4 regions of the Chitinibacter fontanus genome follow, and region 2 is predicted to be linked to each of the others. Evidence: predicted binding sites of a transcription regulator. Region 2 holds the regulator's gene; each other region holds the start of a gene.
What was found. Region 2 encodes sigma-54, which starts transcription at its own class of promoters, with help from an activator protein. Its sites were predicted from a motif close to CTGGCACGCTTCATGCTT; they were not measured.
Positions count from the first base shown of each region.

Region 1: flgB (flagellar basal body rod protein FlgB) is a predicted target of sigma-54. The motif match lies at 1,912-1,929, and genes of this name have one in related genera.
Region 3: glnK (P-II family nitrogen regulator) is a predicted target of sigma-54. The motif match lies at 2,760-2,777, and genes of this name have one in related genera.
Region 4: glnA (type I glutamate--ammonia ligase) is a predicted target of sigma-54. The motif match lies at 4,753-4,770, and genes of this name have one in related genera.

Region 1 covers NZ_CP058952.1:2,809,510-2,817,005, reverse strand. The annotation lists gene flgE (flagellar hook protein FlgE) at 1-345, opposite strand, end outside; gene HZU75_RS13470 (flagellar hook assembly protein FlgD) at 361-1,041, opposite strand; gene flgC (flagellar basal body rod protein FlgC) at 1,055-1,468, opposite strand; gene flgB (flagellar basal body rod protein FlgB) at 1,479-1,883, opposite strand; gene speD (adenosylmethionine decarboxylase) at 2,089-2,490, opposite strand; gene HZU75_RS13450 (DUF4178 domain-containing protein) at 2,648-4,117, opposite strand; gene HZU75_RS13445 (DUF6404 family protein) at 4,117-4,476, opposite strand; gene HZU75_RS13440 (GFA family protein) at 4,479-4,883, opposite strand; gene HZU75_RS13435 (hypothetical protein) at 4,902-5,183, opposite strand; gene HZU75_RS13430 (SPFH domain-containing protein) at 5,211-6,323, opposite strand; gene HZU75_RS13425 (hypothetical protein) at 6,501-6,833, opposite strand; gene HZU75_RS13420 (DUF350 domain-containing protein) at 6,855-7,256, opposite strand; gene HZU75_RS13415 (polyamine aminopropyltransferase) at 7,320-7,496, shown strand, end outside.
Region 2 covers NZ_CP058952.1:506,395-513,890, forward strand. The annotation lists gene hprK (HPr(Ser) kinase/phosphatase) at 1-298, opposite strand, end outside; gene HZU75_RS02355 (PTS sugar transporter subunit IIA) at 381-854, opposite strand; gene hpf (ribosome hibernation-promoting factor, HPF/YfiA family) at 960-1,286, opposite strand; gene HZU75_RS02365 (RNA polymerase factor sigma-54) at 1,317-2,717, opposite strand; gene lptB (LPS export ABC transporter ATP-binding protein) at 2,739-3,461, opposite strand; gene lptA (lipopolysaccharide transport periplasmic protein LptA) at 3,467-3,982, opposite strand; gene lptC (LPS export ABC transporter periplasmic protein LptC) at 3,936-4,505, opposite strand; gene HZU75_RS02385 (KdsC family phosphatase) at 4,545-5,060, opposite strand; gene HZU75_RS02390 (KpsF/GutQ family sugar-phosphate isomerase) at 5,128-6,096, opposite strand; gene HZU75_RS02395 (monovalent cation:proton antiporter family protein) at 6,279-7,496, shown strand, end outside.
Region 3 covers NZ_CP058952.1:1,562,482-1,569,977, forward strand. The annotation lists gene HZU75_RS07200 (methyl-accepting chemotaxis protein) at 1-689, opposite strand, end outside; gene amt (ammonium transporter) at 831-2,351, opposite strand; gene glnK (P-II family nitrogen regulator) at 2,377-2,715, opposite strand; gene HZU75_RS07215 (accessory factor UbiK family protein) at 2,967-3,227, shown strand; gene HZU75_RS07220 (GNAT family N-acetyltransferase) at 3,347-3,835, shown strand; gene HZU75_RS07225 (F0F1 ATP synthase subunit epsilon) at 3,961-4,389, opposite strand; gene atpD (F0F1 ATP synthase subunit beta) at 4,401-5,780, opposite strand; gene atpG (F0F1 ATP synthase subunit gamma) at 5,816-6,694, opposite strand; gene atpA (F0F1 ATP synthase subunit alpha) at 6,723-7,496, opposite strand, start outside.
Region 4 covers NZ_CP058952.1:220,287-227,782, reverse strand. The annotation lists gene HZU75_RS01055 (DUF4124 domain-containing protein) at 83-574, opposite strand; gene HZU75_RS01050 (Rdx family protein) at 612-902, opposite strand; gene HZU75_RS01045 (HAD family hydrolase) at 899-1,519, opposite strand; gene HZU75_RS01040 (sensor domain-containing diguanylate cyclase) at 1,578-3,086, opposite strand; gene glnA (type I glutamate--ammonia ligase) at 3,262-4,671, opposite strand; gene HZU75_RS01030 (rhodanese-like domain-containing protein) at 5,027-5,479, shown strand; gene aroE (shikimate dehydrogenase) at 5,561-6,397, shown strand; gene mtgA (monofunctional biosynthetic peptidoglycan transglycosylase) at 6,476-7,168, shown strand; gene HZU75_RS01015 (CHASE2 domain-containing serine/threonine-protein kinase) at 7,256-7,496, shown strand, end outside.

The DNA of each region.
Region 1 (7,496 bases), 1.3 Mb from region 2:
AACGATATAGCCATTCTTATCGAGCTGGAATTGGCCATTACGTGCATAGCTAATACTGCCAGTTGGATCTTGCATACGGAAAAAACCATTCCCGGTAATCGCAACATCCAGCGGATTATTCGTTGAGGTAGTATTACCCTGCGAAAACTGCTGGGCAATCGTCGTCACCTTGGCACCGATACCCGCAATATTTGAGGCGGTACCAAAGGTACTGGCATAAATATCGGCAAACTCTGCGCGCGACCCTTTGAAACCAACGGTATTCACGTTGGCGACATTATTACCAATTACGTCCAGATTTTTAGCTGCGGCGCCGAGACCACTTAAGCCTTGTTGGAAACCCATGATACGCTCCTTACCTTAACCGTTTGACTGCTGAATCTGGATAATGCCGCCAAAATTGGTTTTCTCACCATTGGCCAAATACACCCCAACACCATCGCTGCCAAATTCCACCGACTTAGCCACCTGCCAAGTCACCGTACTCAAAGCAATTTCCTTGCCATCTTTTTGTGCGGTTGCCGTTACCTTGTAATTACCAGCAGGAACTACAGTGCCATCGGCCTTCTTGCCATCCCAAGCGAGCTGCACCAAACCAGATTTAGCGGTCGTAACTGGCACTTTGGCTACTTCAGCGCCTTTGTCATCATAAATGGTCGCCATTGCATTGCTGGCACCATCTGGGATATTAAAACGCAAGTCGGCCGCTTTACTGCCATCAAAGCGGAAACCATTGCCGGGGCACAGGACTTCTTTGCCGATCAAGTTTGCCGCCTGCATCACTTGTGTACCCGCGTACAAACTGGTCATTTGCGCCATCGATGCATTGAGCTTTTCGATGCCGCTCACCGTATTAATTTGCGCGATCTGACTCGTGGTTTGCGCGTTATCCATCGGGTTCATTGGGTCTTGCGACTGCAATTGCTTAACCAACAACTTCATAAACCGATCTTGCTGCTCTTCAGTTTGCGTTTTAGTGGTGGTGGTTCGCGCGTTTAAAGAGCTGTAGTCAAATTGACCTGAAACTGGATTGGTTGCCATGGTGTATTACTCCTTAAACTTGACCGAGCGACAAGGTACGCAGCAGCAGCGTTTTGGCGGTATTCATCACATCAATATTGGTTTGGTACGAACGTGACGCGGAAATCATATTGGTCATTTCATCCACTACGTTGACATTAGGCATTGCCACGTAGCCATTCGCATCGGCAAATGGGCTTTTTGGATCAAACACTAATTTAGGAGGTGCCTGATCTTCGATTACACCAGCTACCTGCACGCCAACGGATTGCTTATTATTGGCCGTTAGCGGCTGCGCCTGAAACACCACTTGTTTCGCGCGATAAGGCTGACCATTTGAACTAGTCACCGATTCAGCATTCGCCAAATTACTTGCCACCGCATTCAGGCGCGCTGATTGCGCCCGCATGCCAGAAGCTGCTACATCAAAAACTCGGAACATCGACATCAGTTAATCCTTATTGGCCGGTCAGCGCGGTTTTCATCGATTCAATTCGCCGCTGCAAGAAGGTCACCGAAGCCTGATAACGAATGGCGTTATCGGTAAATTCTTTCATTTCGGTGTCCATTTCCACCGTATTGCCATCAATCGATGGTTGACGCTCATTACGGTATTTCAGTTCGGGAGCAAACAGATCAATCGTCAGTGATGGTTGCAAATGGCGAGCATTACTGGTGGCCAAAGTCGCCGTTTGCTGGCCTGCACGGGCGCTTTCATAGGCGGCTTTAAAATCGAAATCGCGGGCTTTGTAATTGGGCGTATCCGCATTGGCGATATTTGACGCCAAAATTTCCTGTCGATACGAGCGCATTTTCAGCGCAGTTTCCTGATTACGAAAATAGTCGTCGATTTTGCCCAGCATATCGCACTCCAAATGAATGCACAGATACAAGCACAATGTATGCCAGCAAGAAGAAACCGCTAGAGCCGCGGTTTTATTGACTTAGAGAGAGGGAAAACCGCTCAAAAGCGGCAAGGTTTGCCGCTTGAGTCGGCTGATCTGCCTGTGCAATCACTCAGACTAAAATGATGATGGGTATAGCTTTAAATACCAATAAATTTAAAGCCTAAGAGGCAATACCCTTAATACTTGAACGCCAAATCACTTGTTGGCTCGATTCTGCAGGTTGCAAGACTTGCTGCAACACAGCCAAAGCGGCGTCCGCGTTGGCCGCACCACACATAAACAGATCAATCGCTGCATAGCCATGCTCTGGCCACGTATGAATACTGATATGCGACTCGCGTAATAACAGCATACCGGTCACACCTTGCTCAGGACCAAAATGATGAAAATGGCGTTGCAGCACATGAGCCTGGCCAGCTTGGACTGCGGCCAGCATGGCGTTTTCAATCAAAGCAGGATCGGCCAATACCGTAGGTGTACAGCCTTGAAAGTCGGCAATTAAATGTCGACCAAGTGGCACGGGGTTAGTCATCGACAACTCTAGTAATGGCTCATGCTTCATTTATGCCCACCACCCGAACTCCAACCGCCAGAAGACGAACCGCTGCTCCAGCCACGACTACTCCCTGACGATGAACCTGAATTGCTGCATGACGATAAATTGAACAAGGTGCAAATCGTGATAATCGCGATGCAGTAAATTTTGTAAAAGCCGTTGCTCATTCGTCCGATTCGCTTTTATTAAGTGGCCAATGCAAAACATAGGCAGCCATACCAGTCCAGAACACGCCTTCCAACACATCATCGCCAAACAAGGCTAGAGGCAGGTTGATCGCCAGCAGAATCAGCGTATAACGCCAAGCCATACTTCGCTGATCGCCCGGTTCGGCATCTGATTTTAAGGTTTGCACATTGGTTTTATTAAACCATTGCTCGATTTGTCGGTTGGGAATTTTGCTCGCCAATGACCAAACGAGTTCAGCGCTATTTTTCTCTTTGCACAAGCGCTGTTGGCCTTGCTGATACTCCCATAACTGAACCCGATCGCCGACACTCACCCGCCAGTTAAACGCCCCCGCCGCGTATACGACTTTGGCGGTGTAACTGTCATACATTTTGCGAAAGCGTTGCCCTTGAAAATTGGCATGTGCATCGCTCCAACTCTCTGGCATTGCATTAAGCACCGCCACGCGCGACCAGCCATCTTTGGCTTCAACCAACCATTGAAAGCCCTGCTGCCAGTTATGTAGCAAGTATTCGGTCCAGTGCGAATCTTCATCATCGGTTTCGACCATTTCAATCAGGCCGATCACCGTCCATTTGGTGCCATCGATCATCGCGCTATCGCCGCAATCGAGCGTGGCATGATAGCGCTCGGCTTCGGTGTGCTTGGTCAGCACCAGCGCTTTGTCGCCCGAGCAATCCACTTCCGAACCACAGGCTGCACACACGATTTGCGTGGCAACTCCCGCACGGTATTGCAACTGATTGCCGCAACTAGGGCAATCGAGCACATTGGGCGTACCCTTGAGTCGTCCAGCGCTGCGCTGAATTTCCTCATCACTGCGCAGCAACTGCGCTTGCAGGTTTTTCAGCTCAACCGCTTCGCCGACATACAACTGCGGATTGGGTCTGGCTGCGTTTACATCGGAATAATCTATCGTTAGAAAACGCTCAGCGATACGACAATCAACTACTTTAGCAACATAACCATTACCCACCACAAACGGCAATTCACCTTGTCCACCCACACATTGTGCGCTGCGCTTATCGGTCACCACATAAGCCCGCCCACCATGTTCGTAGCGCATTTCGGGGGTTAAATATTCAAACTGTGGTGCATTAGCTGCCTCGCCGAGCGGCAGGGTAAACATATACTGCCCAGAGGTATCGCCCAGCCAGCCATATTTCCCATCATCAAACGAGACATACCACTCGTTCCACAATCCCGCATCGTAGCGCAACTGAATACGGCCAATCACGGTAAATGTGCGCCCAGCAAATAACCCTGACGTGCCGATCTGAATCGGCGAATAGTCTTCCAGCACCTTGCCGATTTTGCCAATGTCTTTGACCTCATCGGCGCTGCGTAGCACCGTAGACTGGCAATATTCGCAAACAGCAATCGCCGAAATCGTCGAGCGAAATAAAACCTCAGCGCCACACGAGGGGCAAGCGGTACGAAACATTAAAGGCTTTCCCAGCTAGGTAATTGTTTTTTGCGCGCAAAAGAGCGGATAGCCAGCGCTTGCAGCGCACTAAGAGTCAGAAAAAGCACGGAAAAACCAATGACTTTTTGAAACGAAATACCCGATGTCCACCCTACAATCACCAAGGGTAAAAGCGCTCCACAACTAGATAAGCCTTGAATCGTTTCCCCCATCAGTGTATTGAAATACTTTGGCTTTGTTTTTAAGCCTAATGCCCATTGCATCCTAAGAAACCAAGGCCACTGCACTAGATATCGCCAGCCCGTTTCTGAGGTTTTCGCTTGAAACACAGCTAAGGCCGCTATTTTCTTGCGCTCAAACTCAAGGTCGATCGCCATAATTATCCCCGCCCCGGCTGCCACTCGTCATACTCAGCCAATCCCTCGTACCCCAGCCAAGCCTTGCGATGCGAAGTCCAGATATGCATACCACCGCGAATCCCCGGATCATCTCGCAACGTGCCAACACGCACGATCAGGTTTTCCTGCCCCGCTTTTTTGCCATACAGATGCGTGCCGCACTCGCCGCAAAAATAGCGCGATTTGCCCGGTGATGATTCAAAAAATTTGAGCTTTTCCTGCCCAGCAACTACGCGAAAATGCGCGCGCTTAGCCCCCGCCACGCTATTAAACGGCGTACCCAGCACGCTGCGGCAGGTGTCGCAATTGCAATGAATCACTGGGGTAAAAAATTCATCGACTTCATATTGCACCTGACCGCAGGCGCAGGCTCCCTGTACGCTCATTGTTTATCCTTTTTATCTTTATTTGGATGACACACGCCAAAGCACTGCTTTACATCTCATACACATGACTTTTCGATTTATCACGCCTGGATTGAATGTAGGCAAATCAAGCTGTTGCTCGCCACCACATTTGACACAATGAGTTCGCTCCCCGTTGCAGGCTGTAGGGTGCCTTTGTCTATATTCGGATTCGGTCGGCAGCGCTAACCATTCTTGTTTCGTCCACGGCATAAATGGAAAGAAATAATTGAACAACAAAACTCCACCTACAATCGCCGCCATACCCAGCAGTAAAGTCATATTCAGCTCCATTTACGCCGCGAACAATTAACCAATCAACTTCTTCAATACTTCAGCTTTTGCACTGTCGTAATCGCCTTGGCTAATTAAGCCTTGATCTAGCAAGCCTTTCAGCTGGCCGAGTTTGGCTTGTGGGCTGTTTGGATCGGCGGCAGGTGCAGCGTTACCCTGCGTGGGTACTGGCTGCTGAGCGCCACTTGCCATTACACCTACGCCCATACCGCCATCCGCACCAATCACGACGCCTGTACCTGCTGGCGCAGCAACGCCGCCCAGCCCCAAGGCATTGGTCATCGCGCCGGCCATTACTTGGCCGACGCCCACCCCGGCGGCCATGCCGGCACCGATACCGGCAAGACCACCTTCATTTTGCGCTGCGAGCGGAATGGCGTTGGCGGCTTGGTATTGGGTATAGGTTTGCATATTGCCGATCATGCCCATCGTGATGCGCGTGTCGATGGCTTTTTGCAGTTCTTCAGGCAGGCTGATGTTTTCTACCGCGAAGTTATCGAGCTCAAGGCCGTATTTGGCAAACACCGGCGTCAGCGCTTCGCTGATTTTCTGGCTCATCAGGCCTTGATTGCCGGCCATATCGAGGAAAGGCACGCCAGCGCCACCCAAGGCGGAGGTCATCGTTGCGACGACGAGGTTGCGCAATTGCAGCTCTAAGTCGTCGCGGGTATAGACTTCACGCGTGCCGCTGATTTCGCTGAAGAATAATTTCGGGTCAACCAACTTATACGAATACACACCAAACGCGCGCATCCGCACCATACCAAAATCCGCATCGCGTATCGTGATCGGCTGCGGCGTACCCCATTTACGACCGAGCTGCAGACGCGTGCTAAAGAAATACACATCCGATTTAAACGGCGACTCGAACAGCTTGTCCCAGTTTTTCAGGTAAGTGAGCACGGGCAGCGTTTGCGTGGTGAGCTTATACATGCCCGCGCCAAACACATCGGCGACTTGGCCTTCATTAATAAACACCGCCGCTTGCGATTCGCGCACCGTGAGGCTGGCGCCGTACTGAATCTCGAAATCGGCCATCGGATAGCGATACGCCAACACACCATCGCTGTCTTCATTCCACTGCAGAATGTCGATAAATTGCTTTTTAATAAACGAACCGAGACTCATGATGTGCTCCATCTGCTAGGCAGAAAAAATGCTTAAAATAAACCGCTCAAAATATCCAAAATGACATCAAGGCCAAATTCCAAACCCCATTCCATCGCTTCTTCGAGTAACTCAGATCGCCATTGATCCTTATCATGCATATCCATAATCGACCCTCACACAGAATAAGGCTTTGCTTTATTTACGCGTGATGCGCCGGATTATGCTGACTGGCCATTTAGATTTGGGGAGGGATGGATTGGGATTGATTACTCGCAGGCCATCATCTTCTGGCTCGGCGTAAATCCTGCGCCCTAGCACAAACCCGTTGATGGCAAATTCCCCGCCCAAATTAATAACATTGCCGAACACAAAACCATCGACTTTAACCTTAGCGCCAGCTCGTATCGTGATTGAGCCAAATACAAAGCCATCCACTTTGCAGCTTTGCCCAGCTTTTACTTCTAAATCACCTAGATGGAAACCATCTATTTTTTGACGACTTTCAAATACCGACGACTGAAAAACCATTTTGATTCTCCAACAGGTAAATTAAGACAAACACCCTGCATTAATCACACCAACTGCCAACGATATACCTCCAGCCAGTACACCAACAGCTACGTTATTTTCTGCTATCTGCATGGGCATACCCTTAATGCATTTCACCGTAAATGCGTATGCCAGAATTTGCATCAGCCCAGCGAGTGCCCCCCAAATCAGGAAAAACTCCAACTGATTTAAATGCCATGCGCTGGAGGCTAACGCAAAGGAAAACCCGATTAATGCACCACCAAATGACAACGCTGCGGCCACATTGCCTTCGCGTATCAATTTGAGTTCGTCATATGGAGTGATCTTGCTGTACAGCATGGCAAACACCACCAACATGGCAATGCCGCTGGCAAGGTAGCTGAGGTAGCCAATTAATGGCGGTAGATAGCTGTCTAACATGCATATTCCTTACTGGGCTCAGGCATAATGCTGTCATTCTGAATCAATTCATCCGAAATATCCATGCGAGAAAAGCTGCTCATCCTTTCGGTTTTTATTGTGGCCTCCTGTGGGCTAGCGTATGAATTAATCGCCGGCGCCTTGGCTAGCTACCTGCTGGGCGACTCAATTTTGCAGTTTTCCTCGATTATTGGTTGCTATCTATTTGCCATGGGGGTGGGCTCACATCTATCCAAATAT
Region 2 (7,496 bases):
GTACTACCTGCCCATTGGCGACAATCATCGCCGCCATTTCGCTGGCAAATAACTGGTTAAGACTACTGAGCTGCACATCGGGTGAGAGGCCATTGACATAGGCAATCTCGGCAATGCCCAGCACTTGAATCCGATTAGGGTGTACAAAATTCAAATGCCCAACCAGCGACAAAGATGGCTTTTGCTCACTGGCATCGTTAGACAGCAGATTATTCGCCCCAGATTGTCCAGCCACCCAAGTTAGGCGCAGTTTCTCGGCGTTATCAATGAATAATTGGCGGGCAGTAATTTGGGGCATACGATTCTCAAAAAAAAACTGCATCAATCAGATGCAGTCTTGATATTAACCAGCTAAGCAAAGGGAGTCTAGCTTATTGCTATTACGTAAAATCAGCGCCGTAAGGCTGCCAACTTGAGATCCGCTGCCACACCAAGTGCGGCTCTGGCACGGCATTGAGCTCTTCGCGCAATTGCTTATCCGAAAAGAGTTGAGCCAATTCGGAGAGAATTTGCAGATGCAGATCGGTGGCATTGGCTGGCACTAGCAAAACAAAAATTAGCGACACCGGTTTGCCATCAGGCGCATCAAATGGGATAGGTTCTTTCAAACGAACAAAGGCACCGGTCGCCTCTTTCAAGCCTTTAATCCGGCCATGCGGAATGGCAACGCCTTGCCCCAAACCGGTAGAACCGAGCTTTTCACGCGCAAACAAGCTATCAAAAATCACGCTACGCGCAATGCCATGGCTATTTTCAAACACAATACCCACATGCTCAAAAACGCGCTTTTTGCTACCAACATCTAAATCTAAAAATACATTACTGGTTGGCAGAATTTTGGTAATCAGGCTCATGGTCTTAATCGTGTTCCCTAGTGGACTGGGTATTGTACTTGCCTTGCTCAGAAACAAAAACGGGAACGACTCGCGGCGTTCCCGTTGTATTGCTTACGCAACGAATTATTCTTCAACCACCGCTTGGTGTTTGAGAGCTTCACCACGATGTGATGATTGTTTTTCTTTGTGTTTAACCACCTGACGATCTAATTTGTCCATCAGAACGTCAATGGCGGCATACAAATCTTCCTCAATAGCCTCAACGTGAATGTCTTTGCCGCTCACGTGTACTGTGACCTCGGCCTTGTGCTGCAGTTTGTCTACCGAAAGAATCACTGTTGCATCGATCACATTGTCAAAATGACGTACCACGCGCTCGATTTTGCTAGTGACATACTCACGGATAGCTGGAGTAACTTCAAGATGATGACCGCTGATGTTGAGGTTCATAATATTGCTCCTTCGATTTATATCGCCTTTTTATAGGCTTTTGCGCTGACTGGCAGGCGCAATGTTCAGCGCCTCCCGATACTTGGCAACGGTGCGCCGCGCTACTGCGACACCTTGCCTTGCGAGTTCTTCTGTTATAGCACTATCCGATAATGGTTTCTTTGGATTTTCCTGTGCTACCAGTTGTTTGATCAAAGCTTTGATCGATGTTGCTGAATTTTCGCCGCCGCTGTCGTTTTCAACATGACTACCGAAGAAGTATTTGTACTCCAAAACGCCGCGCGGTGTCAGCATAAATTTTTGCGTTGTCACGCGCGAAATCGTTGATTCGTGTAAATCGAGCTCTTCAGCAATATCACGCAGCACCAGCGGTTTCATGGCCACTTCGCCATATTCAAAAAACGCTTGCTGCCGCGCAACGATCGCTTGGGCCACCCGCAAAATCGTACTGCCACGCTGTTCTATGCTTTTAATCAACCACCTAGCTTCTTGCAAAGCGCTAGCAAGATTGTCTCCAACTTCACCTTGCAACAGCCGCGCATACATTTCATTGACTTTAATTTTGGGCTGCGCAGCCTGATTCAGGCGCACAGTCCAGCGACCACGTAACTTTTGCACCAGCACATCAGGCACGACATAACGTGTTGTATCCGCGCCCCAGTTGGCCGCTGGTCTAGGGTTCAAGGCCCGGATAATCTGCTGAGCCTGACGCAATTGATCATCATCACATTGAAACTGTTTTTTTAGCTTGGCAAAATCGCGGATCGCTAATAACTCCAATCCAGTCTCAATTAAGCGACGCGCCAACAAATACTCAGGAGTATTGGGAGCAGATTTCAATTGCAGCAACAGACATTCCGACAAGGATCGAGTGCCAACCCCCAGCGGCTCGAGCTGCATTAAATATTGATGTGCGATTCGCAACTCATCAACTTCAAGCTCAAGCTCCTGCACTATTTCAGCAGGTAATTGCGCAAAAATTTCCTCTAAGTCTTGCGTGAGTAAGCCATCTTCATCCAAGGCTTCAATTAACAAGGCAAGCAGGGCATGATCACGCGCAGAAAGCCCCATCAGACGGGCTTGCGCCAATAAATGATCACGCAAACTTAATTCAATCGCGACTCGTAAAGTGGGGTCGTGCTCATCATCCTCGTCGTATGAACCACCATTTTTTACCTCGTCCCAACGAAGTCCATCCAAATCATCCACATGATCCGTACTGGAGTCAGTCGTCTCAGGAGCGGCGACCTCGAGGGAGTCCGGCGAGTCACCAGCCGACTCTTCCCTCTCTAGCAACGGGTTATCTGCCAAGTATTGCTCAACTTCCTGATTAAAATCGAGCGTAGAAAGCTGCAACAGTTTGATCGACTGCTGTAATTGTGGCGTTAAATTGAGCTGCTGCGACATGCGCAGCTGCAAAGATTGCTTCATAAATCCAGCACAAGGAGGAAATTACATTCGGAAGTGTTCGCCCAGATATACGCGACGAACATCTTCATTATTCACGATCTCAGCCGGTTTACCAGCTGCCATCACCGAGCCTTCTGAAATGATATAAGCACGGTCACAAATACCGAGCGTTTCGCGAACATTATGATCGGTAATCAACACCCCAATTCCGCGCTCTTTCAAGAAGCCAATAATGCGCTGAATATCAATCACCGCAATCGGATCGACACCGGCAAATGGCTCATCAAGCAAGACAAATTGTGGGTTAGACGCCAACGCACGCGCGATCTCGACACGGCGGCGCTCTCCACCGGACAAACTCATGGCATTACTATTGCGTAGATGCCCCACATGCAGATCATGTAATAATTCATCTAGGCGCTCAATAATTTGCGCTTTATCGCTGTAGTGCAGCTCCAGCACCGATTTGATATTTTCGGCCACAGTCATTTTGCGAAAAATCGAGGCCTCTTGGGGCAGATAGCCCAATCCTAAGCGAGCGCGCTTATGAATCGGCTGCTGACTCACGTCGACACCATCGAGCTCGATGGTGCCCTGATCCATCCGCACCAGACCGACAATCATGTAAAAGCTGGTGGTTTTGCCGGCTCCATTGGGACCCAATAAACCAACCACTTCACCACTACTGACTTCCAGTGATACATCGCGCACTACAGTGCGTTTCTTATAACTTTTCTGCAAATGCTGGGCTTTAAGAGTGCTCATGCGTTTTATTTGCTCACGGGCTTGCTGGCGGTTTCAGAGGCTTTTTTCTTAGGGGTCAGAGTGATATTTACACGTCCACCCGATTTACTTTGCGCCTGGTAGTACTCGGTATTCATGTCATAAGTGATTTTGTCACCCACAACTAAATCCTGATTACGTTTAATCCAAGCTTTTTCCATCAACACCATAAAACCTTTCGCACCGTCATAATCAAAGCGCAACGCCTCAGCATCCAGCATCTCACCCGAATCTAGTCTTTGCTTAAAGCGCACCGGACGCCCCTCACCTTGGGCAAACTGATTGCCTTGCTCGTCTTGGCGAGTCACCAGCTTATCGGCACGAACCACCATGGTCCCTTGTGTGACAACCACATTCCCGGTACAAACACTTTGCTGCGTTTTCTGATCTAAAGCGCAATTATCTGCGACGATATTCATCGGTTTTTCACGATCGGCGGTTTCAGCTGAAACGGTATTACTGAGTAGCAGTGCCAACAAGGGCAGCACGAGCGGTCGGAACATAGGTCATTTTTACCTTAGATTTTAATAAAAGAGTCTGTGCGCTATTGTCAGCAACAAACCCAACTGCCTCAGCATGATGCGGCCCCATATCTGCCACCACAGGGGCATCGGAGCTAGCTTGATGCGTTGCTTGATTCAAAAACACGTCATGGCTATGGATAATGAGCTCTGCTTGCGTGCCGAATGGTGCGCGACGCAATTCCACTTGATCATAGAACCAGATTTGCGAAGCTTTGAAGATACTTTTCCCGCGCACACCAGTCACCGTCATCACAGGCTTACCCGGATCCGTTTGTACCAAACGTGGCTGATTAAACAGCAGCGTATCTTCGGCACGGAAGTGGCGCACTTCGCTTGCAATCAACTCGGATCGCTTAAGCCCCGCCACATCAAAACGCTCCAATACACCACGCTGGGTAATCATATCTGGCGTATTCGGATCAATTTTCTTGGTCGAAACCATATCTATTGCCGCACGGCTCAAACCCAGGATTAGGGCAGCAACCAGTAACAATAGCATCATGGGCAAGGCCCAAATAGTCAGGCTACGCAAAATATCGCCTTACTGCAGGTATGGAGCCAAAGCTGCATCCAGCGTTCCTTGGCTTGCCATGATTAATTCACATACTTCGCGTACCGCGCCAGCACCGCCTTGGCGGCCAGTGACATAATGCGCATATTGCTGCACCAACTCGGGAGCAGCTGGCACCGACACGGCAAATGCAACGCGACGCATTACAGGCAGATCAATGACATCATCCCCCATAAACCCACACTCGTGCTCGCTCACTCCAACTTGCTCGATCAAAGCTTTAAAGGAAGCCAATTTATCGTGTGAGCCTTGGTGCAAATAGTCGATGCCCAGATTTCGCGCTCGATGCTCAAGCAAACGAGAAGTGCGTCCGGTAATAATCGCCAATTTCACCCCGCTATTTTGCAGCATTTTCATTCCATGCCCATCGAGCGAATTAAATGCTTTCATTTCTTCGCCTGAGTCAGAAAAATACAAACTACCGTCGGTCATCACACCATCGACATCAAAAATCATTAATTTTACTGGTTTTGCCCGTTCAATCATTTTTCCACCCCTAGCAGGGTATTAATCTTAACATTAGTATAAACTTGGCTCACAGGGATATACCCCTTTAAACCACTCTAGCGCGAAGTAGGTCATGCATATTAATAGCACCGACCAGAACGCCAGCATCAACGACCAGCAAACCATTAATTCGACGCGTTTCCATCACTGCCGCAGCTTCAGCTGCGAGCCGCTGCGCCTCTATGGTAGCAGGATTTCGGGTCATCACTTCCGACACCAGCGTAGTTCGCAAATCAAAATCTCGATCCAAGGTACGGCGTAAATCACCATCGGTGTACACACCTTGTAGCAGCCCCTGCTCATCGACCACCGCGGTCATCCCCATCCCTTTGCGACTGATTTCTAGCAAAGCATCACGCAAACTCATGGTGGTTTGCACTACGGGCAAGGCATCACCTGCATGCATTAAATCACGCACATGCACCAGTAGTTTGCGCCCTAGGCTACCGCCCGGATGCGAAAGTGCAAAATCATCCGCCTGAAATCCACGTGCCTCAAGCAATGCCACGGCCAAGGCATCGCCCAAAGCTAAAGCAACCGTAGTACTAGCGGTTGGAGCCAAATTCAAAGGACATGCTTCTTCTTGTACCCCTGCATCAAGGTGCACCTGAGCTTGTGTTGCCAGCGTTGAATTAGGATTACCAGTCAGCGAAATAATGGGCGTTGCCAAGCGCTTTAAGCTAGGCAGAATCGCCAAAACTTCATCACTCTCGCCCGAATTTGACAATACCAGCAAAATATCTTGGCGCGTAATCATACCTAAATCACCATGAGCGGCCTCCCCTGGATGAACGAACATGGCAGGCGTACCGGTACTGGCCATCGTGGCAGCAATTTTGCGCGCGATGTGCCCTGATTTGCCCATCCCCATCACCACAACACGCCCAGTACAGGCCAAAATCATTTCGCAGGCACGATTAAATTGCTCGGCATCAAGCCGAGCTACAGTTGCTGAAATTGCTGCAGCTTCCATCTCCAAAACGCGGCAGGCGCTATGGTATGCAGTTTGCGTCATTCAAGCCCTCACCAGTGAATTTTGAGCTCGGATTATAAAAGACCTCTGCAGTCTGTAACAGCGATCTGCTAATAAATACTATTCGCTTCAGTTATACTTACATCAAACTAATTAGTCTTTAGCATTATTTACTGGACTAGGTCAGCCTCTTCACCCTACACAACGAGACTCACTAGCGCGGTATGTCTTCAAATTTACAAAGCCTACTCTTCTTACTTGCCACTGCGGTATTTACCGTGGTGATTTGCCGAAAAATCAAACTCCCGCCAATGCTCGGGTACTTGCTAATCGGCATGATCATTGGGCCACACGCGCTGGGAGTGATTCCATCCAGCGAAGAAGCAAGCCATTTAGCCGAGTTTGGCGTAGTTTTTTTGATGTTCACCTTGGGGCTAGAATTCAACCTTGCCAAACTCAACGCCATGCGCCGCATTGTATTTGGACTGGGCCTGAGTCAAGTACTAGCCATGTTGCTACTGGTGGGCAGTGTAGTCATTCTTTTAGGCTTAAGCTGGCAGGTCGGCCTGACCTTAGGCGCCGTAATGGCAATGTCCTCAACTGCCATGGTGTCCAAATTGCTCACCGATCGCAATGAGCTGCACGCCCCGCACGGGCAAAATGCATTTGGCATTTTGCTCTTTCAAGATTTGGCCGTCGTTCCTTTCCTGATCATGATTCCGGTATTGAGTCAGCCTGCTGAAGCACTAGCGGCCTCACTTAGCTTTGCGGCTTTAAAGATTTTTATCGTCTTAACTTTATTGCTGTGGCTGGGGCAGAAGTTGATGCGCCCTTGGTTTAATTTGGTCGCTCGGCAACATTCGAGCGAGCTGTTTATGCTCAACATCCTGCTCATCACCCTTGGCATTGCCTGGCTAACCGAATTGGCTGGTTTGTCATTGGCACTGGGAGCTTTCTTAGCGGGGATGCTGATTGCAGAAACTGAATATCGCTACCAGGTTGAAGACGACATTCGCCCATTCCGCGATCTGCTACTTGGCCTATTTTTTGTCACCGTCGGGATGAACCTTAACTTTGCGATTTTGCTATCACAATGGCCGCTGATCTTGCTACTGGTGGTGGTACTTGGCCCTATCAAAATTCTAATTATTACCGGGCTCGCCAAGTTATTTGGCAACTCGGCTGGTGCTGCGTGGCGGACTGGTTTCGCCCTCGGGCAAGGCGGTGAGTTTGCCTTTGTTTTATTGGCATTAGCAGCTGGACAAAATTTGATGCCCAACGAGTTACTGCAAAGCACCATTGCGGCAATCATAGTCTCGATGATGGTCACACCATTTCTGATCCAACACTCGGATAAATTGGTACTACGCCTTGCCAGCTCCGAATGGATGAACCTTGCAGCCAATCTGCACCAAATTGCGGTGCGTAGCATGGCCAACACC
Region 3 (7,496 bases), 1.1 Mb from region 2:
CTTAAATCACCTGCACCGATCTGCCCGACCAGCTGACTTAAATCGGCAGGCTCCATTTCCAGCGGTTGATAAATCTTGCGTGCGATCCACCACAAAGCCGCACACACAGCCAAGCCAACCAGCACAAATAAAATCAGCATATTGCGCGTGGACGCATCCAAAGCCCCGCGTTCTTCAGTTTGTGCTTGATTAAATTGCGACTGTATCTTGCTATCCATCTCACCGATCAGATTGGAAAGCTCGGCACCCGCAGCATCAATCTTGTCATCACTGGCGGCAAAAGCCGCTTCATCGGCTTTGGTTTCAATCAGCTTAGGCAGATCAATCAGCGCAGCCTCTTTTAAGCGGGCAAATTTTTCGCGAATCAGGGCCTGACTAGCAGGATCATCCAGTTGCCCAATCGCAGCCTCAATACTGGTAATTAAGGCCTGCCCTTCTGCCACGCGCTCCGGCTGTACCTTGCCCTCATCTTTATCCACAATATTGTCCATTGCCAGCAAAGTGACTTCGACGACTTTAGTCCGCAATTGCCCGAGTACATTACTTTGATGAGCTAAATGTCCGGCCTTATTCACTTGGCTGGACACCTGCTGCTGGCTGAGCCAGCTATTGATGCCCAGCGCAGTCAAACCCGCTAAAACGGTTGCAGCAAGGATCAGCAGCCACTGTTTAATTTGAATCTGTTTCATACCTGACTCTTATTTGTGCGAGATAGTACTTAAATGTAGCAAATTACGTCAGGCTTGCTGAAAAAAAGCCCACCGCATCGTGAGATGGGTGGGCTTGTAAAATGTACTCGGTGACAAGTACACAGGAACAACCACGATTAATTACAGGTTATAAGCTTTCTCACCATGGCTAGTTACATCCAAACCTTCACGCTCTTCGTCTTCTTTCACACGCAGACCGATTGTCAGATCAACCAATTTATAAGCAATTGCGGCAACCACACCTGACCATGCGATGGTAACTAGTACGCCAATCGTTTGGATTTTGACTTGCGCTGCAATGCTGTAACCCGAAGCAACGCCATTAGCAACATAATCCCACACGCCAGTACCACCGAGATCTGGGCTGGCAAACACACCGGTTAGAATAGCGCCCAAGATACCGCACACGCCATGCACACCAAACACATCGAGTGAATCATCCGCACCGAGCAGTCGTTTCAAGCCATGTACACCCCACAAGCCAGCCACACCTGCGATCAAGCCCATCACCAAACCACCACCCACGCCGACAAAACCAGCCGCAGGGGTAATCACCACCAAGCCTGCTACCGCGCCAGATGCAGCACCCAATAGAGATGGCTTACCTTTTAAGATCCACTCAGCGATCAACCAGCTCATTGCTGCCGCTGCCGGAGCGACCCAAGTATTCACGAAGGCGAGTGCCGCAGTGCCATTTGCTTCAAGCGCAGAGCCGGCGTTGAAACCAAACCAGCCAAACCAAAGCAATGACGCACCAATCATCGTCATGGTCAGGCTATGTGGTGTCATTGGGTCGCGACCGTAACCGATACGTTTACCCACAAAGTACGAACCAACCAAACCCGCAACCGCAGCATTAATATGGACCACAGTACCACCGGCAAAATCCAGCGCACCGTCTTGGAACAGATAACCCGCAGTTTTAGTCGCAGCTTCTGCCGCTGCCGCATTGATGTAGGCATCCGGGCCAGCCCAGTACCAAACCATATGCGCAATTGGCAGGTAGCTGAAAGTAAACCAAATCACGCAGAACACCAGTACGGCTGAGAATTTGATGCGCTCTGCAAACGAGCCCACGATCAGACCGCACGTGATGGCTGCAAAGGCGCCCTGGAAGGCGATGTAGATCAATTCAGAAATGCCAATGCCTTTATTGAAGGTGGCAGCAATTGAGTCTGGCGTCACACCTTTGAGCATTACTTTGGACAGCGATCCAAAGAATGCATTGCCTTCGGTAAACGCCACACTGTAGCCATATACGACCCACAGAATCGAGATCAGGCTAAACAGCGTAAAGACTTGCATGAGTACCGACAGCATATTTTTGCTGCGCACCAGACCACCGTAGAACAATGCTAAACCGGGAATTGACATCAAAATCACCAACGCAGTCGCCACAAATAACCATGTGTTATCGCCTTTGTTGATCGTAATTACTGGTGCCGCAACCGCGCTTGTGCTCGCCTCGACTGTCGATGCAATTGGTGCACTTGCCATCGCAGATGCAAGCTCAGCTTTAACTTCGCTGGCTACTACTGCCGCTGCCGATGCATCTACTGCACTGGCAGTTTCCTCGGCAAAGCTCGGTGCCGCAAATAACATGGCACCCAGTAGCGCCAGTGAACTTAGTATTTTTTTCATTTCGCTCTCTCCAGTATGCTGAATCTTAAATCGCAGCTTCGCCAGTCTCGCTGGTACGAATGCGCACAATATGGGCTAGATCGAAGACAAAAATTTTGCCATCGCCAATCTTGCCAGTGTGGGCGGCCTTTTCAATGGCTTCGATCGCCTGATCAAGCATCTCGTCCGCAATCGCGATTTCGATTTTTACCTTAGGTAAGAAATCAACGACGTATTCAGCGCCACGATATAACTCGGTGTGGCCTTTTTGCCGACCAAAACCTTTTACTTCGGTGACGGTCAAACCTTGCACACCAATTTCGGATAAAGCTTCACGCACTTCATCAAGCTTGAAGGGCTTAATAATCGCAGTAACAAATTTCATGGCTTGCTCCTTGATTAGGAAATTATTGTTGGACGTTTTGTTATTAGCATTAAGCGTGCCAACTGAAAAAATCGCACAAATTCATCTGTTTATGATGAATTCATAGGCACAAAGCACTAAATTGATACAAGCTACAAAAGGCCGCAAACAAGCAAGCACCATTTAGGTGCATCAATCCGCACCATGCAACTTTCTGCGATCTGCTAAACTCATATACAGCAGCATCAACCAATGACCGTAAGGAGTACGTCATGCTGAAAGATAAGTTTTTTGATGAAATTGCCGGCAAAATTTCTGATGCGATTGCTTCTAGCCCAGCGAAAGACATGGAAAAAAATGTGCGTGCCATGATGGGAAGTGCATTCACCAAATTGGATTTAGTGACACGCGAAGAATTTGAAATTCAGCAGGAAGTGCTCGCACGCACTCGCGAAACACTTACCCAGCTTGAAGCACGCGTAGCGGATCTAGAATCTCGCCTTCAATTGAATAACCCTCAAGACGGAATTTGAGCCTTACAACATTTCGATTTACAACACCCAAAACTAAAACCGAGCCACGTGCTCGGTTTTTTTGTAACATAAAGTAAGCGTTAACCCTAATCATTGAGACCACCGTGCTAGCCGAGACCATGCCAGAAGCCACTTTTGCGATTTCAAATGCCGGAATTCTAGATCTTGATGATCTAGCGCCGTTATTTAACGCCTATCGTCAATTTTATATTGATACCTCGCTGCGCTACGCCAGCTATTCACAAGATACCGAAGAGGCACGAGCGTTTTTATCCCAGCGCTTAGTACAAAGCGACTCTCGCCTATATTTGGTGCGTGACACGGCAGGGAAAGCCATCGGCTTTACTCAGGTTTTTGAGAGCTTTTCATCAATGAGCCTGTGCCGCTGCTGGGTATTGAATGATTTGTTTGTACTACCAGAGCTGCGCGGACAGAAGATTGGTGCGGCGCTGCTGGCCCACGTAGAACGCGAAGCCAAAGCTATTGGGGTCGGGATGCTCACGATGCAAACCTCACCAGAAAACGTCAATGCACACCGTTTGTATCAGAAAATGGGCTATCAGCGTGAAATGGGGCATCTGCACTTTGTTCGTCGATTAAACCAATAGCCATCTCTAGGGTATCCAGAAGAAGATCAATCAAAATCTTGTATAGCTGCATATACCCATCAAAATAAAAAAACCAGCCCGTAGGCTGGTTTTTTGTTTAGTGCAAAACCATCGTAAAGCGATGATTAGTGGCCGCGCCGTTTGATCTTGTCGATGACAGCAAGTTTTGCAACTGCTTCGACCAATTCGGCCTGCGCCATGGCAAAGTCCATCGTAGAAGCGTGATTGCGCAACGCTTCCTCTGCCTTGCGCTTTGCTTCTTGCGCTTTGGCTTCATCGATGTCTGCACCACGAATCGCAGTGTCGGCCAATACCGTTACCACATCCGGCTGAACTTCGAGCATGCCACCTGAAACAAACAGAATGACATCATCTTCGTTCGAGTTAGCGATCTTGATACGGATCGCGCCCGGGCGAATGCGGGTCAACAGCGGCGCGTGCCGCGGCAAGATACCGATCTCACCCTTGTCGGCAGGCGCAGAGATGAACTCAGCGGTACCAGAGTAGATCAGCTCTTCAGCGCTAACTACGTCCACATGCATGGTCATGGCCATAGCTTAACCCCTTATTGCATTGATTTGGCTTTTTCGATCGCTTCTTCGATGCCGCCAACCATGTAGAAGGCTTGCTCTGGGAGGTGATCGTAATCGCCATTCAAGATGCCCTTGAAGCCCTTGAGGGTTTCTTTGAGCGGAACGTACTTGCCTGGAGAACCAGTGAACACTTCGGCCACGTGGAACGGTTGTGACAAGAAACGCTGGATCTTACGAGCACGTGATACGGCCAGTTTGTCTTCAGGAGACAATTCGTCCATACCCAGAATCGCGATAATGTCTTGCAATTCTTTGTACTTTTGCAGGGTAGACTGAACACCACGTGCAACGGTGTAGTGCTCTTCACCAACCACTTGTGGATCCAGCTGACGTGAAGTCGAATCCAGTGGATCTACCGCAGGGTAGATACCCAGAGACGCAATATCACGGCTCAATACGACAGTCGCGTCCAAGTGAGCGAATGTTGTAGCTGGAGACGGGTCAGTCAAGTCATCCGCAGGTACGTATACGGCTTGAATCGATGTAATCGAACCAGTTTTGGTTGAAGTGATACGCTCTTGCAGAGCACCCATCTCTTCAGCCAATGTTGGCTGGTAACCTACCGCTGAAGGCATACGGCCCAACAGAGCGGAAACTTCAGTACCGGCCAATGTGTAACGGTAGATGTTGTCTACGAAGAACAGGATGTCACGGCCTTCATCACGGAAGTGTTCCGCGATCGACAAACCAGTCAACGCTACGCGCAAACGGTTGCCAGGAGGCTCATTCATCTGACCATAAACCATCGCCACTTTATCAAGAACGTTAGAGTCCTTCATTTCGTGGTAGAAGTCGTTACCCTCACGAGTACGCTCACCTACACCAGCGAACACAGACAAACCGCTGTGCGCTTTAGCGATGTTGTTGATCAATTCCATCATGTTTACGGTTTTGCCTACACCGGCACCACCAAACAGACCAACTTTACCACCCTTGGCGAACGGGCATACCAAGTCAATTACCTTGATACCAGTTTCCAAGAGGTCAATGCTTTGGTTCAACTCATCAAACTTAGGCGCAGTTTGGTGAATAGCACGAGTTGCCTCGGCGTTCACAGGACCCGCTTCGTCGATTGGGTTGCCCAATACATCCATAATACGGCCCAGCGTTGCTTTACCTACAGGAACCGAAATCGGCGCGCCTGTATTTGTTACGCTAGTACCACGTTTAATACCATCGGTAGTACCCATGGCAATGGCGCGCACTACGCCGTCACCGAGCTGCTGCTGAACTTCCAGCGTCAGGTCTGTGCCAACTAGTTTGAGCGCGTCATACACCTTGGGCAGGTTGTCGCGTGGAAATTGCACGTCAACAACTGGTCCAATGATTTGTACGATTTTACCTTGGCTCATCGTTTTTCCTAATCCAGTTAATCCGTCAGGGCCCATTAAACTGCTGCAGCACCAGATACGATTTCCGAAAGCTCTTTCGTAATCGCAGCTTGACGCGTTTTGTTGTACAGCAGTTGCAGGGAGCCGATTACCTTGTCAGCGTTATCGGTTGCGGCCTTCATTGCGACCATACGAGCTGCATTTTCTGATGCCATGTTTTCCGCTACAGACTGGTAAACCAGTGCTTCGATATAGCGGTTCATCAAGTCATCAATCACAGTTTTTGCATCTGGCTCATACAGGTATTCCCAGTTATGAGTACGCGCAGGCTTTTTAGCCGGCTCAAATGCTTCGCTCGCAAGTGGCAACAATTGCTCTAGCACTGGCTCTTGTTTCATCGTGTTGACGAAACGTGTGTAAGCGATATGAACTTCATCCACTTCACCAGCAATATAAGCATCGATCATTACTTTGATCGGGCCAATCAGCTGTTCCAGGTGTGGGGTATCACCAAGACCAACAACGGAAGAAATTACCTTCGCGCCATTGCGGTTCATAAACCCATAACCCTTATTGCCGATTGCAGTTACAACCGTCTCAACGCCTTTTTGGTGCAGTTCTTTCACATTATTGAAAGCCAGACGCAGCGCGTTGGTGTTCAAACCACCACACAAGCCTTTGTCTGAGGTCACCATAATCAGGCCAACCCGTTTGACGGTGTCGCGCTTTTGGAGATATGGGTGCTGATAGTCGACAAGAGCTTGGCTCAGGTGGGCTGCTACATTACGGATTTTTTCACCGTAAGGACGAGCAGCCTTCATACGTTCCTGAGCCTTGCGCATTTTCGACGTGGCAACCATTTCCATGGCGCGGGTGATCTTCTGCGTATTTTTTACGCTTTTGATCTTGGTACGAATCTCTTTACCGCCTGCCATGATCTGATCCTTTTATCTACGTCTCAAATCAGTAAGCAGCGCCGGCCTTGAAGGATTCCGCAGCTTTCAGGATTGCAGCTTCATCATCAGAAGAAAGTTCACCTTTCTCATCGATGCGCGCCAATACATCAGCGTGGTTTGCCTTGAGGTGGCTCAGGAAAGCAGCTTCGAATGCCAGAGCACGGTCAACTGCAACATCAGCAAATACGCCTTTGTTGATCAGCAACAGGGTCACGCCCAATTCGCCGACTTTCAGTGGGCTGTACTGAGCTTGTTTCATCAACTCAGTCACCAACTTACCGTTTTCCAACTGTTTACGAGTCGCTTCGTCCAAATCAGACGCGAACTGAGCAAATGCTGCCAATTCACGGTACTGAGCCAGAGCCAGACGTACACCGCCACCCAATTTCTTGATGACTTTAGTTTGCGCCGCGCCACCTACACGTGATACCGAAATACCCGCGTTCATCGCTGGGCGAATACCCGCGTTGAACAAGTCAGTTTCCAAGAAGATCTGACCGTCAGTAATCGAAATTACGTTGGTTGGTACGAATGCAGAAACGTCACCAGCTTGGGTTTCAATGATAGGCAATGCAGTCAAAGAACCAGTTTTGCCTTTCACAGCGCCGTTAGTCAATTTCTCAACTTCGACTTCATTGATACGTGCAGCACGTTCCAGCAGACGAGAGTGGAGATAGAATACGTCGCCAGGGAATGCTTCACGACCTGGTGGACGACGCAGCAACAATGAAATTTGACGGTAAGCAACAGCTTGCTTAGACAAATCATCGTAAACGATCAA
Region 4 (7,496 bases), 290 kb from region 2:
GCCAACTTTTTTCAGCGCTACTGCCTTAAGCATACAAAAAAACGCACCATTTAGGTGCGTTTTTTACGTGGGGTGTGATGCTTTAGCGCATGCGGGATAGTTCGGCCTGCAAGGCAGCGGTATTTTTTTCGTGCATCACAATGGTTTCTCGCAGGCGGCCAATTCGATCTAGGTAGAGTTTTGGATTGGCTTTTTCTTCGGCGCTACGATTTGCATCGGCTTCTTGCAGTGCTTTTTTGGCCGCATTGAGCGATGCCTGTTCGCTATTTAATTCATCGGTGAGAATTTGCTTGCGGTTGCTATCCCGACTTTTCTGGGTGGCAGCGTCAACCCGAGGGAAATTAATCGGGGAGGGGGCTGCGACCGACGGTGCGCGAGGTTGCGTTGCTTTGCCGCTGGTCTCGCTGGTGCTGCGGCGTGGCGAGCTGGGCTCGGCCATAATCCGCACAGCACCTTTGATGGGCGAGTTGGTAAACGTAACGTTGCCATTTTCATCGACATATTTATAAATGTCTGCCCAGCATAGGGCGCTGGTCGTGGCGAACAATAATGTGAAAAGCGTTTTCTCGAACATGCCCGTAAGGTATCACAGTCTGGCGTTGAGTTTGAAATTACTGCGCTGCAGTGTCTGAATGACCCAATGGTTTGTCGGGGGCGATGTGATCACGCACACGCTGTTTCAGTACTTTGGCCTCCGGAAAACCGCCATCCACTTTCCGATCCCAAATTAGTGCATCATCGCAATGAATGACAAATACCCCGCCCGTACCGGGCTGTAGCGCAACTTCTCCGATTTCGAACGCAAAAGTATGCAAGAGTTCCTGAGCTAGCCAAGCGCTGCGCAGCATCCAGTTGCATTGGGTGCAGTAATGAATGGTGATACGCGGTTTGGCGGTGGTCAAAATTGCAGTCCTTTTTCGCGCAGGATACGCTCGGTGTTGGCGGCGCTGGTGTGATGTATGCCTTGCCAGCCTTGCTGGCTGGCACCTTGGGCATTGATCAGTGAATCATCAATGAAGATTAAGTCGCTCACTTGCGCCGTGGGGTGGTGACGCAAAATACGCTGATACATTAGCTGGTATATGGCTGGATCTGGCTTAATAATTGACTCGTGGCCAGATACCACGATGTCGGTGATCTCGTGTAAAAATGGATAATGATCCCAGGCGTAGGGAAAGGTTTCTGCCGACCAGTTAGTTAGCCCAAAAATCGGATAGCCCGCTTTTTTCAAGGCTTGATACAGTGCCATTCCCTCGGGTAATAGCCCGCGCAAGGTTTCGGGCCAACGCTGATAAAAAGCCGCAATCTGTGTGGCGTATTGTGGGTATTCCGCGGTTTTAATTGCAATGGCTTCGGCTGTACTGCGACCACGATCTTGCTCAATATTCCATGCGCCATTGCAGACATGCTGCAGAAACCAGGCTCGTTCTTGCGCGTCGGGGATGAGTTTTTGGTACAGGTAATCTGGATTCCAATCGAACAGCACACCGCCAAAATCAAAAACAATGATCGCTTGCATCACAGGGCTCGCAGGGCAAAAAAGCATTTTATTCGATTTTGTGTGAGCTAAGGGGGCTTTAGCGTTGTGCTGAGTGATTCATTCCGGGGCTGAGATAGCTGGTGCTCATGGTGTCAGAATTAATCACACAATTGCGGCCATTAGCTTTGGCCGCGTACAGTGCTTCATCAGTACGGGTAATCAGGTCATCGAGGGTTAAATCAATCATGCTTAATGCGGTAACACCTAAGCTAATGGTAGCCCGAATGGCCTGGCTGCCCTCAAAATTAAGTGGTTCGGCTTCGATAGTTTTACGCAGCTTTTCAGCCACGATGGTTGCTTGTTGCTGATCTGTTTCTGGCAGCAGAATAACAAACTCCTCTCCACCCCAGCGTGCAAAAGTGTCAATCGTGCGCAGCTTGCTCACGCAGATTTGGCTGATTCGTTTGAGTACCAAATCCCCGATTAGATGCCCATGTCGATCGTTGATTTTTTTAAAGTGATCAATGTCGAGCAAAATAATCGACATTGGCTGTTTGTAGCGGCGACTACGCACAATCGCTTCAGCGCAGCGTTTTTGCCATTCACGCCGATTGGGGACTTGGGTGAGATCATCGGTACTGGCTAGTTCGAGTAACTGAGCGTTGGCTGAAATTAGCTCTTGGGTTCGCGCCTGAATTTGTTGCTCTAGTTCGCCTTGGCGTCGTTGCAGGCTTGCTTGGGTGCTGGCGTGATATTGCATGGTCAGCATGATGGCGAAAATGAAGAGCTGCAAATTGAAAAAAGCCAGGGCACTGGACGCGTTGGCAAATTGCCCGTAACCCATTGCGGTGCCGACTACACACAGCTGGGTCATGATAAACAATGCAATGCTGACTCCGGGCTGCAAATACCGCACGGCAATGTACAGCATGATCGGTAGCGATAACACCATCAAATATTTGTAAAAGAAAATTGCAATGACGGTAAATACGGTAACCCCGAGCATCGGTAGCCAAGCGCGGCGTAATGTGTGCATGAGTCGCCGACTTAGCCAGCATTGATATAGTGGCAGCATGAGTAATATCCCTGCTGTGTCCCCCATGATTAACGAGAGGGTGCTACGAATCATTTCAGATGGCGTGCCGCTTTGCATTAGTCCAATACTATGCTGTAACAGAATCAGGGCGGGCATGGTTAATGCACATGGGAGTAAGCCGATGCGCAACCAGTGAATCGGCAGTCGATGCGATGCTGGCCATATATCCCCTTTTTCGGTGAGTAGTAATTGTTGATATTGGCGCTGTGCTAAATACGATTGTAAGGTATCGACTGCCGCCGTGGTTAGGCCACAAAGCAGAGCAACACGAACACTGAGGCTATCTTTGGCAATATAGAAGGGGGTATTGACTGCAAAGCTAGATAATAAAACGGCATACGGGGCAATACGCCCTAGGCGTAACATTAAGATTAGACCCGCACCAGATGCCAGCCATACCACGGCTAGGTTGCCTTCATTTAGGCTGCCTAGCTGGATGCTGAAAAACCCCAGACCGATGTACATTAGCATCAGTAGCAGGGGCGTGATAGCGGTGTGATTCTGTTTCATTGGTTTGGCTTGGTTGTTTTTCTGATAATAGCAGTAAGAAAATGCCTTTGGTTTAAATTTCAATAAATAGTCCGATCAATCAAATGCAGTCGCCTGAATGTAAAAAACCCGCACCAGCTTGGCTGGATGCGGGTTTGTGCATCAATCGGCCTGCGCAAGCACAGGCTAAAATTGATTACAGAGAGTAGTACATATCGAATTCAACTGGGTGCACGTTCATGCGTGAACGAGTTACGTCGTTCATTTTCAGTTCGATGTATGCATCGATCCACTCATCAGTGAATACGCCGCCACGAGTCAAGAACTCGCGGTCTGCGTCCAGAGCTGCCAGTGCTTCGTCCAAAGATGCGCAAACTGTAGGGATCAGTTTATCTTCTTCTGGTGGCAAGTCGTACAAGTTCTTGTCAGCTGGATCGCCTGGGTGGATCTTGTTCTGGATACCATCCAAACCTGCCATCAGCAATGCTGCGAAACACAGGTATGGATTAGCCAACGGATCTGGGAAACGCGCTTCGATACGACGACCTTTGTCGCTAGAAACGTGAGGAATACGGATTGACGCAGAACGGTTCTTCGCAGAGTAAGCCAATTTAACTGGCGCTTCGAAGTGAGGAACCAAACGACGGTACGAGTTAGTACCTGGGTTAGTGATCGCGTTCAATGCTTTAGCGTGCTTGATGATACCGCCGATGTAGAACAGGGCTGTTTCAGACAGGCCAGCGTAGCCGTTACCTGCGAACAAGTTTTTGCCGTCTTTCCAGATAGACTGGTGAACGTGCATACCTGAGCCGTTGTCACCAACCACTGGTTTTGGCATGAACGTTGCAGTTTTGCCGTATTGGTGCGCAACATTGTGTACCACGTATTTCAGGATCTGAGTCCAGTCAGCACGTTGAGTCAAAGTAGAGAATTTAGTACCGATCTCGTTTTGACCGGCATTGGCCACTTCGTGGTGGAATACTTCAACTGGCACGCCCAATTCTTCCAGCACGATAACCATAGTCGCGCGGATGTCTTGGTGGCTGTCAACTGGAGGAACTGGGAAGTAGCCGCCTTTAACGCGTGGACGGTGACCCAAGTTGCCGCCTGCTGGTTCGTCAGCAGTAGCCCAAGCGCCTTCGTCAGAACCGATCTTAACGAAAGTACCTGACAAGTCAGTGTTCCAACGGATGTTATCGAAAATGAAGAATTCTGGCTCTGGACCGAAGAATGCAGTGTCACCAATGCCTGAAGTTTTCAGGTAGGCTTCAGCGCGTTTAGCCAAAGAGCGTGGGTCGCGGTCATAGCCTTTACCAGTAGCTGGCTCGAGTACGTCACAAGTGATGAACACAGTTGGTTCGTCAAAGAACGGGTCGATTTTAGCTGTTGATGCATCTGGCATCAGCAACATGTCTGAAGCTTGAATACCTTTCCAACCTGCGATCGATGAACCATCGAAAGCGTGGCCGTTTTCGAACCATTCTTCGTCAACTACGTGTGAAGGAACAGTTACGTGTTGCTCTTTACCGATAGTGTCGGTGAAACGCAGATCAACGAAACGAATGTCGTTGTCTTTAATAAGCTTGAGAACGTCGGCTACAGCCATGTTGTCGCTCCTAGTTGGGACAAGTGAAAACAAGAAATGGGTACTGCATGTGCGCTGTCGCGCACTGGACGGCGTTACTACAAGCACAAACCGTGCCAAGCGGAATAACAGCTACCAGCTATTGTGCCACAAGTATTTGTCTTCGCGCATGCTTCTTGTTGGTGATTAATCATGGTGCAGAATGAGGTTTTACGCACCAATGTGGTGCGATTGGCGCTGAACGGGTCAGAGAGGTTGCATAGTGTGATTGGCAATATGCTCAGTGCCGATCATTCCTTGGCTTGTAGCCAATCCCAGTCATAGAATAGCGATTTAGAGCACAATTGCCGATTACAAAATCAATAGGGGTGGCCCAATGAGTCAAGCGAATGAAATTCTTCAAAATGCCCGTGGTCGTGCAAGCAGCGCAGGTTTGCCCTATGCAGGGGTGGTAACTCCAGCCGAGGCGTGGTCTTTGTTTCAATCGCTGCCAGCCGTGCACATCGTAGATGTTCGTACCAGTGCAGAGTGGCAGTGGGTGGGCGTTGTGCCGGAAACCGATCAAATTGAATGGAAAAGCTATCCTGGCATGGCAAATAACCCTAACTTCATCACGCAGCTAAAAACCAAAGTAGACCCAGAGGCGGTGGTGATGTTTTTGTGTCGCTCCGGCGTGCGCTCGCACGATGCTGCGGCATTAGCTGCGCAGCATGGGTATGCCTCGGCAATGAATATCTTGGAAGGTTTTGAGGGTGATAAAGACAGCGAAGGGCATCGCGGTCGCAAAAATGGCTGGAAAGTAGCGAATTTGCCGTGGGTGCAAGGCTAGGTCGATTTAAGACCTTCGCTGTAAGAAAAGCAAAGTGAGGTGTTACACTACGCCTCACTTTTTTGTTATCGGCTAATCACTATGACCGCCCCCACTTATGCCGTGTTTGGCAACCCGATTGCCCATTCTAAATCGCCCCAAATTCATGCTGCGTTTGCTACGCAATTTGCCGATCATCCCGCCGTCGCCAATTTTGTGTATGACAAATTACTGGCACCTGTTGATGGTTTTACTACTGCGGTGGCTGATTTTGTCGCAGCAGGCGGCTTGGGCGCCAATGTGACCGTGCCATTTAAAGAAGATGCATATCGCCTAGTGCAAACGTTGAGCCCGCGCGCTTTAGCAGCTGGCGCAGTCAATACTTTGCAGTTGCTGCATGACGGTAGCCTGCTGGGTGACAATACGGATGGTGCCGGGCTGGTGGCGGATGTGCTGCGATATACCCAGATACGGGGGGCGCGTATCTTGCTACTGGGCGCTGGCGGTGCAGCGCGTGGCGTGATACTGCCATTACTTGGCCAAGAACCTGCAACGCTAACTTTAGCCAATCGCACTTTGGCTAAAGCTGAGCAATTGATTGCGCATTTCCAAAATCACACCACTATTTCACTCCATACATGTGAGTACTTGGCTTTAGCGGGTGAGTTTGACCTAGTGATTAACGCCACTGCTGCCAGCCTTGGTGGAGAGCGCTTGCCGATAACCGATGCGGTGTTTGCCCCTAATGCTCTGGCCTACGACATGATGTATGGCAAAAATGAAACGCCATTTTTAGCACAAGCGCGGGAAGCTGGTGTGGTGCAACGCGTAGATGGTTTGGGTATGTTAGTGGGGCAAGCAGCCGAAGCCTTTGAGCTATGGACTGGGTTGCGCCCAGATGTGGCGCCGGTGCTGCAAATGATGCGTGCCCAACTCTAGTTGGTGGGTATGGGTTTGAAATCTACACTGCACATTGCTTGCATTGATATACGTGGCGTTATTGCGTGATGAAAAAAAATCAGTTTTTGGGGTTGGATCGGCCGTGGCTTGGGGCTTTTGCTCGCGTTGTTTGTGGCTTGGAATCTGTGGATGATGCTGCATATTGTGGCTTGGCGCTGGGTCAATCCAAGCGATACCGCCTTTATGCGGGTGCAGCTAGAGCGCCTGCAGGCGGAAGACCTTGCCGCGCAGTTGAAATTTGAGTGGGTTGATTACGACAAAATTTCTCCCAATCTCAAACGTGCACTGGTGGCCTCCGAAGATGCCAAATTTCTCGATCATGAGGGTTTTGATTGGGAAGGTATGCAAACCGCATGGGAAAAAAACATCAAAAAAGGTCGCATTGTGGCGGGTGGCTCGACGATAAGTCAGCAGTTGGCCAAAAACCTATTTTTATCCGGTAATCGCAATCCATTGCGCAAAGTTGAAGAAGCGATTCTTACCGTGATGATTGAAGCGCTGTGGGATAAGCGCCGTATTTTTGAGGTGTATTTAAATGTAATCGAATGGGGTGATGGGGTGTTTGGTGCGCAAGCGGCGGCACAACATTACTATCGCACTAACGCAAATCGCCTTGGCGTTGGGCAAGCCGCGAAACTTGCTTCCATGGTTACCAATCCGCGTTATTACGACAAAAATCGCAGCGATCGCCGTTTGCTGCGCAAAACAGCGATTATTCAACGGCGAATGGGTTACGCCGATATTCCATAATTTGCGACATTCTTGCTCCGGTGTGGGCCATGACGTAATCAAACTGCGCCGCTTTGTACGATAATGGCGGCTACTAGGGAGAGAGCGATGACAAGACACTGGTGGCGCAGCGATTGGGCGTTAGGCTTAGGCTTAGTGCTGCTGTTTGTTTTGTTATGGCAAACAACCCCGCTGATTCGGGATTTGGAAAGCAAGGCCTACGACCTAAGTATGGCCACAATCGAGCGGGCTCCTTCGTCGCGTATTGCGGTGATTGGGATCGATCAGCCTAGCTTGGACAATCTGGGACGCTGGCCTTGGTCACGTGATGTGCATGCCAAAATGATCA